One region of the Leptolyngbya sp. FACHB-1624 genome, then DNA from elsewhere that is predicted to be linked to it. Evidence: predicted binding sites of a transcription regulator. Region 1 holds the regulator's gene; the other holds the start of a gene.

Region 1 (7,711 bases):
CATCAATTAACTTTCGGTTGGCGAGATAGAATGCGATCGCACCATAGACCTGTTCCAACGAAAGCAACGGAAAATTCTGAGCAATACTTTCAGGTGACTCTCCATCTAAAAATGCATAAACAATCGAATCGAGAGAAATACGAGTGCCTACGACCCAATACCCTGTCTCTCGCTGTTCAATATAGGACTTTGCCAAAATAGGAGCCAATGCCATAAGAGAGCCTATCCTTTTGTTGCCTAAATTTTAGACGCAATGCTTTACTTCATCCTAGAAAATTGCCGCATCTTCCAACCAAAAAAAGGGAACATCAAACTGATGTCCCCTCTGTGAGTTATAAAACCCTAAACTTAGCTAGCAATGTACTCGCGCACATTCGCCTTGCGACGACGTAAATGATCCAAAGCTTGCCGCTCTAGCTGACGAACCCGTTCCCGGCTCAAGTTTAAGCGATCGCCGACTTTTGCCAGCGATAACTCGTGCCCATCTTGCAACCCATAGCGCAAGTTCAGCACTTCTTTCTGCTGCGGAGTCAAATCCGTCATTAACGTTTCAAGATCCTGACGGAGCAAGTCTTGAGTCAAATAAGCATCCGGTGAAGGACCATTATCCTCAAGTAACTCTTGCAGTTCAGTATCTTGATTATCTCCAACTCGTAAGTCTAGCGAGACAGGCTGACGAGACATCAATAAGAACTCCCGAATCTGTTCCGGCTCAAGCTCTAATTCTGCCGCGATCTCAGCTGCTGTCGCACTGCGCCCTAATTTCTGAGCTAGCTCGCGCTGAACTCGCTTAATCTTGTTCAGCTTCTCCGTAATGTGAATCGGTAATCGAATCGTCCGGGCTTGCTGAGCGATCGCTCTTGTAATCGCCTGACGAATCCACCAGTACGCATACGTCGAGAACTTATACCCACGAGTCGGATCAAACTTCTCTACGCCACGCTCTAAGCCGAGTGAGCCTTCCTGAATCAAATCCAAGAACTCTAAATTACGCTTCTGGTACTTCTTCGCGATCGACACAACCAGGCGAAGATTCGCTTCGATCATCTTCTGCTTAGCGCGACGACCCCGTTGAAAAATACCAGTCAACTCAGAATCACTGAGATGAACATGCTCAGAAAACTCCTGCTGCGTCGGCGCGTGACCCAGCTTCTTCTCAAGCTTTTCTTTCTTCTCTTGCAAGGTCATCATCTGCTGAACCTGCTTCCCGTAGAGAATCTCTTGCTCGTGTGTCAACATCGGCACACGACCAATCTCATGCAGATACGTCCGCACCATATCAGCCGTATAGGTGGGGCTAGGAGTGGATTTAGATTTGGTATTGGCAGTAGCCATGTGCAGTCAACTCCGTGAAATGAAAACTTTAGACAACAAACTCGAATCGATTCCAAGCCGATACAGGAATGAAATGCTGTTTAACTTCACCCTGGGAAGGGGGATAAATCTTTAGCACGCTTACAAAATAAGGGGTACAAGCACGAACAGCCGAAAGTGTAGCGGTGAGGTTCAGGACTCTAAATCGAAGTCGTTTCGACTTTACTTAATGATAAGACGAATTCTAAATAAAGTAAAGAGCCTTACAGGGAAATTACTCAGGAATTTCAGCAAATATTTAGCTTTCCAAAGTAAATTGCAAGACATGGGCATTACCCTAAAACTTCATTTAAAACTTGGTGAATTGATTCTTCTATAATGACGGTTTGATTTACAGTTGGATAGAGTCTCTAGAGAGGGATAACCGTACTTTTTTAAGTGCTGCTGTTATGATTTCTGACTTGCGCATTTAGAGAATGTTCCAGTGAGCCAAACCCCGTATCCATCAACTGGTCTATGGATTTCATTCTGACAGTTCAATCCAAGATTTATTGTGAAAAAATGGGGACATTTTAGGCTACTTTTCAGATATGAAATTGAAGTGTCATTAAGGTGACGATTTCATTAAAAACTGGATCAAGGCTGCAACATTGGTCAGCTTAAAACGAAGAGCAATTATACTTATCGAGAACCGTCATCAGTTTTGCGACGCAGGTCGGTATCCCGATTAGGTTCGGAGCTTTTCGTTGTGGTTTCTTGGCTATTCCTTCAGGTAGGTATTGCTGCTGCGACTGACCCAATTGGGTGCATCGAGTCGATTGACTGGGCTTGCGATTTTAGGCTCGATCGCCGCTCATTCTGCCCAAACTTAATCGCTGTTTTAGCGTGCTAATCTACGATCGCATTCAACAACACTTCTGCCAAACTCATATCTGCCATATCATCCATCGTCACCGTGTCGCAGATATCAAACTTTGCTCCCACACTTTGAAGCTGATCGTCGAGAACCTTCAAGAATTTTGTCGCACTGGCGTCTGAGCCAACTTGAATAAAAGAAATGGCTAATTCTTCATCGCGTTCCATTTTCTGTGTCGCTTGCACGATCGCTTCAATCACGGCTCGACGATCGTCCGGCTCACCATCGGTAATGACTAAAATGGTTTCTCCAGTTTTGCTCTGCCCTGTGGCTTTGCGGCGAAAATAATCTTCGGTGGCATCCCGCAACACTGCTGCCAGATTGGTCGAGCCAACCGGATCGTTTTCCATAAAAATCTGTGCGACTTTGCTCGTCGTCACATTCTCGTACCGTCTGAATCGGCTAGAAAACGTATAAACCGTAATACCGTCGGGATCAAACTGTTCGCATTTGCGCGCCAGTGCCAGCGTTGATTCTTGGGCTGCTTCCCAACGACTGCCGCCCCCAATTTGATCATTGGTAGACATACTGCCACTTTTATCCAAAATCAAGGTGTAGTCTCGATTTTGCAAAGTTTCAAAATTGGGCACGGCACATCTCCTATCGTCTAATTGCTATCCAGCAGTGGGCTTCGATCCCGTCATCCCCATAATTTCGTAGCCTGCATCGACGTAGATCACCTGACCCGTGATCCCGCTTGATAGATCACTACAGAGAAATGCTGCGGTATTCCCGACTTCGATCTGCGTCACAGTTCGACGTAACGGCGCAACTTCTTCAACGTGGTGAATCATATCGAGAATGCCACCGACTGCCGAGGAAGCCAATGTTCGAATCGGGCCTGCTGAAATCGCATTGACTCGAATATTGTTCTGCCCTAACTCATTTGCGAGGTAGCGCACGTTCATTTCCAATGCTGCCTTGGCAATTCCCATGACGTTATAGTTCGGGATGACTTTCACACCACCGAGGTAAGTCAGCGTCACGATACTACCGCCTTCGCTCATTAGAGGTTTTGCGGCTCCAGCTAGTTGCACCAGCGAGTAAGAACTGATATCCAACGCCAGCGAATAACCCGCGCGCGACGTTTTGGAGAAATCGCCGGATAAATCATCTTTGCTAGCAAATGCGAGACAGTGGATCAGAATATCCAACTTGCCCCATTTGTCTTTCACGGTATTGAATGCGCTCTCAATCTGTGCGTCATCTTGCACGTTCAAAGGCAAGAACAAACTGGGATTGAGCGGCTCGGTCAAGTCGGCAACTTTCTTTTCCGCTTTGCCGGTTGCATCCGGTAGATAGGTGATGCCAATATTTGCGCCTGCTTTGTGTAGCTGCTGAGCGATGCCCCATGCGATCGAGCGGTTGTTCGCGATTCCCGTTACAAGTGCGTTCTTTCCAGTCAGGTCTAGCATGGTCTTCTACCGTGTAAAGCATTTATGAGGATAGCAGAAAGGGATCCCTCTCGAACTGCTCCTCGCTGACGCGATCGTCCCAAGCTTGGCGGATCGAGGATCGAATTGCGTCATTTCTCAGTTCGGTTTTTCTGCCAGCGAATCCTCTCTGATTCTGGTTCGGAATCCTTCATGATTCCTTAATGCCTCGTCCTAGAATATTCGTGCTTTCACGGTATGATCTGTGGAAATTATTGGGTCTGCCCAGAAGATTCCAGTAGATCGACTCGAAATTGCGCCTTCTTCTTAGAGAATTTACTGAGTTTTCTGAAGATCAAAGCGAAATTGTAGTTTACGACACTAAAACAGATCATAGACTCAGTTTTAGTGGTCTAAAGTCATCGATTGCTTACATAGACTGTTAGACTTCCCAGCTTCACTCGATACGACAAGGAAAGAAATGGTAGTGACCAAGGATAAACCGCTTGCAGCGATGTTTCGTCAGATTGGAGGGGGAGCATATCCTCCTGTTGTAGAGACGTTTGAACGCGGTAAGACCATCTTCTTTCCGGGCGATCCGGCGGAGCGGGTCTACTTTCTCGTCAAGGGTGCGGTTAAACTCTCACGGGTGTACGAGGCAGGAGAAGAAATTACCGTCGCGCTGCTGCGAGAAAACAGCGTGTTCGGGGTGCTTTCTCTGATCACAGGACAACGTGCCGATCGCTTTTATCACGCAGTTGCCTTCACCCCTGTCGAATTGCTGTCTGTTCCGATCGAACAAGTTGAAAAAGCGCTCAAAGACAATCCCGAACTCTCGATGCTGATGCTGAAAGGCTTGTCGTCGAGAATCTTACAAACTGAAATGATGATCGAAACGCTGGCGCACCGAGATATGGGATCGCGTCTTGTTAGTTTCCTCCTGATTCTGTGTCGTGACTTTGGTGTGCCCTCACAAGAGGGGATCATGATTGATCTCAAACTGTCTCACCAAGCGATCGCTGAAGCAATCGGCTCGACTCGCGTCACAGTCACCCGCTTACTGGGAGATTTGCGTCAGGACAAAATGATCTCAATTCACAAGAAAAAAATAACCGTTCATAATCCGGTAACGCTTAGTCAACAATTTACCTAATTCGATTAGAATTCAGTCCTGAGTGACTCACGCGAATCATAGAGCGAGCAGTCATAATGAAAGGCAAAGTCTGAAAGTGCCCTTAGAGTGCAGTATGTCTAGGGGTTTGTGGGAGCGTCATGTCCGATGTCGGGCTAATTCTAATTTTGGTGGTGTTGGTGTTAGGAGGGGTGATCGCGACAGTCGGCGATCGCTTAGGAACGCGCGTGGGAAAAGCCCGCCTCAGCTTGTTCAATCTCCGTCCCAAACAAACAGCAGTTGTCGTGACGATTTTGACGGGCACGCTGATTTCTGCCTCTACGTTAGGCGTTTTACTGCTTGCCAGTCGCACCTTTCGAGAGATGGTGTTGAACTTCGGGCGAATTCAAGCCGATTTGCGGGCGACAAATCGTGACCTCGATAAAGTCACGGCTGATCTCAAAACCACCGATCAGCGAAAAGCTGAGGTTGAGAAAGATCTAGAGCAAGCGCGATCGGAACGTGCCCAAATTGAGGAATATCTCAAGCGCCTCAATGCCAATCTTCAAGTTTCAGTCGCTCGACAACGAGAAACCGATGCCCAACTTCGCAGGACAGAAGCGCAGCGAGATCTCACCCGCAATCAGCTAGAAACAGTTTCTCAGCAAGCACTCTCGCTCCGCAACGAAATCAATCAGCTGGAATCTGAGCAGCAGGCGTTAATTGAACAACGGGATCAGGTGAAAGCCCAAATTGCGGAACGAGATGCGCAAATTGCGGAACGAACTGCCCTGATTGAAAAGCGCGATCGCGAAATTAATGAGCGCGATCAAGTCATTGCTCAACGCGAAGCAGAATTGAAAACCCTGGAACAGCAGAGAGCTTTTCTCGTGGCAGCCGTTCAGCAAATTCAGCAAGATGTGGAACAGATTCGCCGAGGTGATCTGGCAATTTTTCGGACACAAGTGCTGTCTTCAGGCGTTGTGCGCGTCGTCGAACAAGGTGGAGCCAAAGCAGCGGTCGATCAATTACTGCAATTGGCAAATCAGACCGCGATCGAGTCGCTTCGCCTGGGGCAGAACAATCAGCAAATTGTGCAAATCCCGATTGCGGAAGTGCAAAACCTCATTCAGCAAATTCAAGATGGTAAAGATTATCTGGTGCGGGTGCAGGCCGGGGCAAATTATGTTCTCGGTGACGACCGAGGCGTTGTCGTGAATATGAGTGCAGTGCCGAATCAGGTTGTCTTTTTAGCAGGAGATACGATCGCGACTCAAACGCTGGAACCGTCTAAACTGTCCCCCCAGGATTTTCAGAAAACCTTACAAGACCTAATTGCAGCTTCTAATGCCCGTGCCCGTGTCGCAGGGGTGATGAATGACAGACTAGAGGTTGAGAAACTGTTGAGTCTGGGATCTTTTATCGATCAGCTTCGCCGCTATCCGAATTCGATTGAATTGCGGGCAGTTGCATCGGATGTGACTTACACAGCGGGACCGCTCAAAATAGAATTAGTAGCGGTGCAGGATGGGCAGGTTGTGCTGCGGGCATCGAATTAGCAATCTGTAGACAGAACAACGGCAAGAGGTGAGTATGGCGGAACAGCCCGTTATTCTGGGATTTGATCCAGGGCGACAAAAATGCGGAGTCGCAGTGATGGGAGTCGATCGCCGAATTTATTATCATCAAGTGATCTCGTCTGAAGAGACGATTTCGACGATCTCATCTCTGAGGAGTCAGTTTCCGATTTCGCTGTTGGTCATGGGTGATCAGACTTCTTCTAAAACCTGGCGGCAGAAGTTAGAGACTGATCTCAGTGAGCCGATGCGAATTATCACCGTCGATGAGCGCAATAGTTCGCTAGAGGCGCGCGATCGCTATTGGCAAATGTATCCACCGAAAGGGCTAACGCGGCTGATTCCTGAAGGAATGCGAACCCCGCCGCGACCGATTGATGACATTGTGGCAATTTTGTTGATTGAGCGGTATTTGGGGCGGTTGGTGAGTGGGGGTGTGGGGGAGTAGGGGATTTTTACAACTCCGCCCGAATCGTAAACGAATAATCCCCACCCGGCTCAAGCTGATAATCTTTCGCTTCCAAAAATCTCCCTAGCGGTTCCTTAATCAAGGCTCGTCCGAGCGAAGGCTGAATGTTCAGCAATCCGCGTCGAAAATGCCAGTGAAACTGCCACTCATATTCGTTTGCTCTGACCTCGCCTTCGATACTGCCCTGTTGCCAGGACTGGCGCAAAATGCGGACATGGGCAGTGGTTTCAGGGAGACGTTTGCTCATGATGCAGACTTCGACTCTACAGATTGATTGTTGTAAAGGCTCATGGCTTTTTCAACCCCTTGCTTGAGACTGAGTTCGACGGCACTGACTGTGAGGTTTAAAACCTCGTCGATCGCACCTTTCTCATTCGGGGCAAAGGTTCCTAAGACATGAGATACCGCATCTTTCTCGTTCGATTTGGCGCTACCGATACCAATTCTTAGGCGAGGAAATTTCTGAGTTCCCAGATGAGCGATCGCGGATTTCATTCCATTTTGCCCACCGGCTGACCCGGATAACCGCAATCGTAATCTTCCGACTGGCAAATCCATGTCATCGTAAATGACCATCACCGCTTCGGGTGGAATTTTGTACCAATCGACGACCGCTCGAATCGCTTGACCGGAATTATTCATATAAGTCGTCGGTTTCAGCAAGCGAATCTTGCCGACCGGACTCATTCCTTCTCCAAACCAGCCTTGGAATTTTTTATGTTCGGACAGTCCAATCTGCCAGAGTTTTGCTAAGCGATCGATCGCCAGGAACCCGACATTATGACGAGTATTTTCGTATTTGCTGCCAGGGTTTCCTAGCCCAACGATCAATTGCGGGGGCGTTGCTTCAGAAGACATTAGGACTCTTTCTCGATCGGGGTGACAGCGACAGTCTCCTCAACCGTTTGAGGGTCTTCTGCCGGGGCGATTTTTGGTTTTTCTTCTAAAGTT
Region 2 (7,711 bases), 2.7 Mb from region 1:
TGCCGCGAGCGGGGGTATTTCGGAATCGACTACTTAAGGTTCCGCTCACGCCTGCAACAGCGAGCGATCGCCGAAATACGTCTGCGTTGGCTCCTTCAGCCATCGCTTGCAACGTTTGCACAAATGCCTCTGCACTAGCACGATTACGATCGGCAAGTCCTGAACCATCGACCATACTATAGCGATTCGGATTGACTCCCAACTCAGACAGGATCGATCTAACAGCAGTGACTCCACTCGCGGTCGAATCCGATCCATTGGGGTCTTGCAACCGTCCTAACGTTTTTAAAATCGCTTCTGCATACGCATTATCGCTTTCCTGATTGGTTTCAAAAATCAGGCGTGAGAGCGGGGGTGAAATGACCGACGCGAGTTCTACTTCTCCAGGAGGTGCAGGAGTCCGTTTCACCAGCGTTGAACCTTTGACCTGAATCCCGGCATTGGCTAATCGGTTCCGAAACTCACCGACAAAGTAATTTCCAGGATTGGGGACTGCGCCAGTGTAAATATTATTCTGATTCAACATCAAACTGTTGACAGGCGGTGCATAACCTTGTCCTCGATCTTCTTGATCCCAGTAAGGATTAAAATCAGCCCCTCTAAAAACCGTGTCATCTCCAATCAGTAACCCAACTTGTCGAATCCCTTTTTGGCGAAGTTGCTGCGTCAGCGAGTTTAACTGTGCCGAACTGAAACTTGGATCTCCTTGACCGATGACTCGCAAAGTTGCAAGGTCTGAAGTATTGCTATTGCCGAAAACGGGAGTCCGGAGCTGGTACTGCGCACCCAGCCGAGTCAGAGCAGCAGCGGTTGTGAACAGCTTGTTATTAGAAGCGGGAACAAGCTGAGTGAAAGGATTGCGAGAATAAAGATTTTGCCGTGTGCCTCGTGGAGCTTGAGTTTGAACTAAAACGCTCCAACTGGCTGGAAGCTGATTGACAATACGATCGAGCGTTCCTCCCAATTGCGCTGGACAGAGGCCTCCATTGGTGGGAGCGGGTGTTGTGGGTCGAGGCGTGACAGGCAGCGGTGTCGTGCGAGGTGGAATAGGGAGCGGTGTCGCGCGCGGCAGCGGTGTGAGCGGCGGCGGAAATAGCGGTGTTTGGGCGCGGACGGGAGCAAAAAGGCTTTCAGACGCGATCGACAATGCCAGTGTTGCACAAACCAGAGGAGCCAGCTTCATAGGAGCGATTTCCGGGTATGAATATTCATCGGCATTGACTACTGTACCGATGGATTTGTTGCCCAATTTTTGATTGTTTGCAATCCGAAATCGAGCAACAAATCGCTGAATATTATACGCTCATCGCCAGCATTTTCTGAATTGGACGCAATGCTGCAATCCGAGTCGATTCGGGCAGGGTGATCTCTGGCGTTTTATTTTTCATTGCCAAATACAATTTTTCCAAAGTATTCAATCGCATGTGGGGGCATTCATTACACGCGCATTGATTCAAGGGAGGAGCCGGAATAAATTGCTTATCGGGTGCAGCTTTCTGCATTTGGTGGATGATGCCGGGTTCGGTCACCACGATGAAAGATTGTCGATCGCTCTTTTGACAATAGTTCAGCAAGGCTGTGGTTGAGCCGATGTAGTCAGCGTGACGCAGCACCACTTCCTCACATTCTGGATGTGCAATCACTTCTGCATCCGGATGCTGAATTTTTAACTGCACCATTTTCTTCTCAGAAAACGTTTCATGTACCATACAGCTTCCTTGCCAGAGCACCATGTCCCGCCCCGTTTGCTCGATCACGTATTTTCCAAGATTACGATCGGGTGCGAAAATAATCGGCTGATCGGCTGGAATCTGATTCACAATCTTGACCGCGTTGGCACTGGTGCAGATGATGTCACTCATTGCTTTGATGTCTGCGGTGCAATTTATGTAGGAAATTACCAAATGATCAGGATATTTCGCCTTAAATTTAGCAAACTCATCGGGCGGACAGCTATCTGCTAAGGAACATCCTGCATTCAAATCGGGCAGCAAAACGAGCTTATCTGGATTGAGAATTTTCGCGGTTTCTGCCATGAAGTGAACGCCTGCAAATACGATCACATCCGCATCAGTCTGAGCAGCTTGCTGCGATAAACCGAGCGAATCGCCGAGATAATCAGCGATATCCTGAATATCTGGATCTTGATAGTAATGCGCCAAAATTACCGCATTCAATTCACGTTTGAGATCTGCGATCGCGCTAAATAAGTCGCGGGGCAGAGCAGTCTTAACAGGAGCAGCAGTCGTAAACATGCGCGATGTTGCGTTTGAGAGAGTTTAGTTAATTATAGTCTAAACTACCAAAAATAAAAGCGTCATTTCGGATTAATTTACCAAGAAGCGGGGAGTGGGAGTAGGGAGTTGTCATTCCCTACTCCCACTCCCTACCCCTTACTCCCCACTCCCTACTTCCCACTCAACCGCCGATAAACCGTCGCCAATGCCGTCTCATCTCCCACATTCCCCGGAAACAGCACGACAGGTAGATTCGGAAACTGAGGATGATCTGAATCCGTTCTGACCATCGAAACTCCTGCTAAAACTTGTCCTAAAAGTCTCGCAGTTCTTAAAGCTAATCCCTTACTCAAAGTGTCATTTGAAGTAATGCCACCTTTACTAATCAAAAAACCGATATCCGCAGGCAAATGCTGCAAAATATCCATCAATAATCCAGAAACCGATTCCCCAAAATTCAGCCGAGTCTGAGCATCATCAAAAGTTAGCTCTGTCCGACTCGTATACACGACAGGTGTGTTTCCAGCAGTGTGAATCTCATTAATTTTCTCAACGGCATCATTGAGCAAAGCATCGTGAGCATCGTTTGACCCGACTAACTGCCCCACTTCAATTTCCACTCCAACTGTCCCCGGAGCTTCTAACAATTTCTGCAATTGCTCAGTCGTTTTCTTCACATGCGACCCAACAATTACCGCACCCGGCTTACCTTCCCGCACATACTTCGCCATTTCTGCCTGTGCGATCGGTTGCGCTCCCAAATTCGCGAGCGACGTTAACAAACTCGCTGCACTCCGAAATAAAAATCGTTTCCCTTCAGATGCCACAGCCAATACATCTGACGCAAACCGATCCATATCCCATTGCGTTTCAGAGTCTACAACGCAGCATTGATTATTTTGTAACTTATCTAATCGCGCTTGAATCCCCGATCGAATATCCGCGAGTACAAAACGTTCAACTTGATCAGCTCGAATTCGCCCGTGGGTCTTCTCTTCAACGTAATCAGGCAAATAGCTATGCTTGTATCCAAAAACGGAATCCTTCGCAAATTCAGTTTCATGAACAGGTGTATCCACTCCATTCACTTTCAAATAATGAATACTATCGCGAGTCGTTCTCCCCCCTTCAAAAAAGGCTGGAACTAAGAAATGAGCATCAAATGGACCAAGTTCCTCTGCGATCGCATCAGTTTCAATCGGATAATGTCCTCGCAACGTCGAATCTGATCGACTCACGACTAGGAAATCCTCAATTCCGGTTTGAGCGATCGCCGTCTTTAAATTTCGACAGACTTCCTGCGTAATCGACTGAGCCGCTTCAGGAGTCAGCGATCGCGTGTTCGTCAAAACAAAAAAAATCGGTGCATCGTCTTGCAAACCGAACCGTAGGGTTTCTACATCCCACTGCATCAGAAGCAAACAACTATGCACCGTCTGAGATCCAGTTGGATCATCATCGAGAACAATAATTTTAGGTTGCATATTCCTGACTCCTGGGCGTTTACAACGCTCAATCTATCAGGAAAAGCACCCCATTCTACTTTTTAATGTCCTTCGCCATCTTGAGGAACATGTCCATGTCTGATCCAGCCGTGCGCCGAGAAGTACTCTCAGCGGTCTTGCTCTCGGCAGGACTGCTTTCAACGATCGGAGCCGCATTCGTTTCAGGCTTGCCATTGACGATGCGATCCATTGCCGAAAGTTCTTGAATAAACTCTTTCTCTTCTGGGCTGTCCACAGTTTTTGGGAAAGTCCGTCTGATTTTCTTCGAGGTCTTCATGTATTCCAAGTTGCCAAACGTTTGCGCTTCATTGGAATCTAAAAAGAAAGCACCGCCTTCTTTCTCAGGACGAACAGCCTTCTCTCGCTTCGGGCGCTCTACAGGTGCGGATGCTTCAGCTTCATTCGATGTTGGTTTTGAAAAGAACCCACGGATAAACCCGGTCATGAGATGTCTTCGCCTCTAACTTTTACATTACTTAAAGTTGATTTTACCAAACTTAATATCTGTTTAGTGTTACAAGCATGGCAATTCTCAATCCATCCACTTGCCTTCGAGAAAAACAAGTGAACTAAATTGTCCGAATTGTGAGGATAAGTTGAGAAATTCCCCGAAGGACAGGAAAATTTGGCAGAATTAAGGCAGATAGAGCTTCTTAGGCAGTTCAAGAACTTCAATCCAGCCAGTGCAAATTCGCTGCATTGCACTTTAGGCGAACTTCAATGAGACAAGATTCCTATCGATCGAGGGAGACGTTCTGGAATCCGATTTCATAGTCTTGAAGTTATTGATATAACTCTGCACGAACTCGATTTATAAAACTGCTCTTACGGATTCTGGGAGGATATGGCTATGTTTGCAAAAGTTGGCATCGCTTTAGCTTGTGCGACTGCTCTGTCGATCGCGGCTCCAATCCGAGCAGAAAATCCACAACATGTCCAACGACTGATTCAAACGGGTGCATGTTCCGGGTGTGATCTGACAGGTGCAGATTTAAAAGAACTGCATGCCTTAGGCGCTGATCTCCGAGATGCAGACCTCACAGGCGCAAATCTCACAGGTGCAAATCTCGAAGGCGCAGATCTCACAGGTGCGATTCTCAAAGATACAAATCTGAGCGGGATTAACCTGACGAATGCATCGCTCGATCGTGCAAATTTAACCAATGCCAACTTGTCAAGCGCGCGTCTCTACAATGCAGAAACATTCGGCGCAATCCTGACAGGCATCAACATTCAGAACGCTGAAGTCTACGGCAGTGGCATTGCAGCAGGCGGCGAATACTAATCAGTTCACCAGAATGCCCTAATCAGAACTGAGGATTATTTGAGCCAAATCTTCTCAATTCGCTGCGATTCGGCTCAGTTCAACGCTTCAGATGCTGCTAACCGAGCGAACGACCTATCCTCCCCAAACGCGATCGAGAACCATCTGCGGGGCAATGTCTGCCATCTTTCCAGTCGGCGACTTGATGCCCAAAACGCGATCGCTCTTTGGCAAAATCTTCGCAGGTTCCGTTTCGCCGAGTAATGCCAAGGTAAACGTCTGAGCCGCGATCGCCGCATACATAGGTGCGCCATCAGTAGTAAGAACTAGACTGGCTCCAGCGGTCATGGCGACCAGTTGCCCCATATTTTCAGGTGCAGAAGTTTTGGTTCCAGGACACAGTTTGATCAATTCAGCGACCAGTGCTGCATTCTCTTCATCTGCGATGAGAACAAGCGGGAGCTCCGGCTGCTTTTGCTTGAAATCTGCAATGATTTTTTGCCAATTCTCGATCGGATAAGACTTCAAACGTCCCTTCTTCTGTGTATCCGCACCTGAATACATCAGAACATAACCGCCATCTTGCAGTCCTAGCCGCTTGCGCTCTGCATCTGCCCATTCCAAGTCTTTCGTTGGCACACTGACTGCAAGTTCGCCTAACGGTTTATCAATCTTTAATCCCTTCAAAATGTCGTGATAGACTGCGGCTTCATATTGCTCCGGTCTAAACTCGACTGCCTGAGTCAGAAATCTCTCTGTGGCTGAACTTCTACTAAATCCAATTCGGGTTGGAATGCCGCTGAGCCATAAGAGAAATCCAGTGCCCCAACCTGGGCTAAGAGAAAGCGCGATATCGTATTCGCGATCGCGCAACACCCCGAGCAAATTTCCCCAATCTGCCAAACTATTGCTGCCACTAAAATCGAACAAAATTGTGTCGCTGACTGATTTAGAGACGCGATACGCTGCCTTTGCCCTTGGCTCCACGACCACATCGATTTGGGCATCAGGATAAGTCGCCTTCAAATCATCCAGCGTTGGAAAAAATAGGATTTGATCGCCAATGCCGCCAGGCACTAGGGCAAGAATTCTCATAAGACAGTTATTGTAAGGCTGCATTCCGCCCTTAATTCTACGGGAAGAAATCGTTCAAAGAAAGAACGAAATTCAGCTTAATTGTATTTCTGAGCGAAATCGATTGAATGTGTCTCAGGAAACAGGAACTCAATCATAAAAAAGCCTCTAGAAGAACGAGAGTCTCACTAGAGGCTAAAGGGGATGAGAAGGCTAAATCTTAGCCAACTGCGGTCATCGATAATGCAGCTTCTTTCAAGACAGCCGCTTTATCGGTTTGCTCCCAAGGAAGCTCTAAGTCAGGACGACCAAAGTGACCATAAGCTGCGACATCTTGATAGAAACGACCATCGCGATCGCCCGGTGCAGTCCGTAATCCAAATGTCTGAATGATTCCGGCAGGACGCAGTTCAAAGTGAGTCTTCACCAATTCCAGCAAGACTTCTTCGCTGACTTTGCCTGTGCCAAAGGTTTCGATCATGATGCTCACCGGACGAGCAACCCCGATCGCATAACTCAATTGCACTTCACATTTCTCAGCCAAGCCTGCTGCCACAATGTTTTTCGCGGCATAGCGGGCAGCATATGCTGCACTCCGGTCAACCTTTGTGGGGTCTTTTCCAGAGAAAGCACCGCCACCGTGACGAGAATAGCCACCGTAAGTATCGACAATGATCTTCCGTCCGGTTAAACCAGAGTCGCCTTGAGGACCACCAATGACAAATTTGCCAGTCGGGTTGACCAAGAAGCGAGTTTCACTATCAGGTTTGATGTCGATATCTGCAAAACAAGGCTCAACTACCAATGCCCAAAGATCGGTTTTGATGCGCTCTTGGATTGCAGCTTCGTCGGTAACGCCATCGATCTCTGCAGTGTGCTGTGTCGAAACGAGGATCGTGTCAATTCCAACCGGGCGATCGTCTTCGTAAGCGATCGTCACTTGCGTCTTACCATCTGGACGCAGATAAGGGAGTTGACCTGTCTTGCGAACCGCTGCGAGCTTCCGGGAAATCCGGTGCGCTAAGCTAATCGGCAAGGGCATCAGTTCGGGAGTTTCGTTGCAGGCAAACCCGAACATAATCCCTTGATCACCAGCCCCGATCGCATCGAGTGCTTCTTGGCTGAGTTCTTCACGGCTTTCTTGAGCGGTATCAACGCCTTGAGCAATGTCAGGAGACTGCTCGTCGAGGGCAATCATCACCGCACAGCTATTTGCACTAAAACCGTTTTCTGCGCCAGTGTAACCAATCTCAGCGATTTTCTTGCGGGCAAGGTCAATGTAGTTGACGTTCGCTTTGGTGGTAATTTCACCAGTGATCAATACAAGTCCAGTATTTACAACTACTTCAGCGGCAACTCGGCTACTTGGATCTTGGCTGAGAATTGCATCTAAAATCGTGTCAGAAATCTGGTCACAAATCTTGTCGGGATGTCCTTCAGTTACGGACTCGGAAGTGAAAAAATAACGACGGGTCAAGGGTGGTTTCCTCTCTCGCTTAAGGGTCTAGTACTTTAGAAGTCAGTACAGTTGCGGAAATTACACCACTTAGTTCTCAAACAATAGCCGAAGCAATTGCTTGGAAGAGCCAAGTGGATCGGAACCGTTCTAATCTACGTGCAAGCATCCTAGC

Evidence for each region. Region 1 encodes NtcA, which controls nitrogen genes in cyanobacteria. Its sites were predicted from a motif close to TTTGTANNNNNNNNTACAAA; they were not measured.
Region 2: the regulator NtcA is predicted to act here: its motif matches at 2,287-2,306, upstream of nadA (quinolinate synthase NadA).

The regions. Positions count from the first base shown of each region.
Region 1 covers NZ_CP180258.1:903,662-911,372, reverse strand. The annotation lists gene ACMUEV_RS04205 (DUF433 domain-containing protein) at 1-214, opposite strand, end outside; gene ACMUEV_RS04200 (RNA polymerase sigma factor, RpoD/SigA family) at 349-1,335, opposite strand; gene ACMUEV_RS04195 (vWA domain-containing protein) at 2,203-2,820, opposite strand; gene fabI (enoyl-ACP reductase FabI) at 2,845-3,645, opposite strand; gene ntcA (global nitrogen regulator NtcA) at 4,085-4,756, shown strand; gene ACMUEV_RS04180 (DUF3084 domain-containing protein) at 4,876-6,273, shown strand; gene ACMUEV_RS04175 (Holliday junction resolvase RuvX) at 6,308-6,739, shown strand; gene ACMUEV_RS04170 (DUF3146 family protein) at 6,747-7,007, opposite strand; gene pth (aminoacyl-tRNA hydrolase) at 7,004-7,618, opposite strand; gene ACMUEV_RS04160 (TatA/E family twin arginine-targeting protein translocase) at 7,618-7,711, opposite strand, start outside.
Region 2 covers NZ_CP180258.1:4,656,049-4,663,759, forward strand. The annotation lists gene dacB (D-alanyl-D-alanine carboxypeptidase/D-alanyl-D-alanine-endopeptidase) at 1-1,183, opposite strand, end outside; gene nadA (quinolinate synthase NadA) at 1,296-2,255, opposite strand; gene ACMUEV_RS22060 (four-carbon acid sugar kinase family protein) at 2,408-3,721, opposite strand; gene ACMUEV_RS22065 (hypothetical protein) at 3,777-4,187, opposite strand; gene ACMUEV_RS22070 (pentapeptide repeat-containing protein) at 4,593-5,027, shown strand; gene ACMUEV_RS22075 (glycosyltransferase family 9 protein) at 5,142-6,101, opposite strand; gene metK (methionine adenosyltransferase) at 6,301-7,557, opposite strand.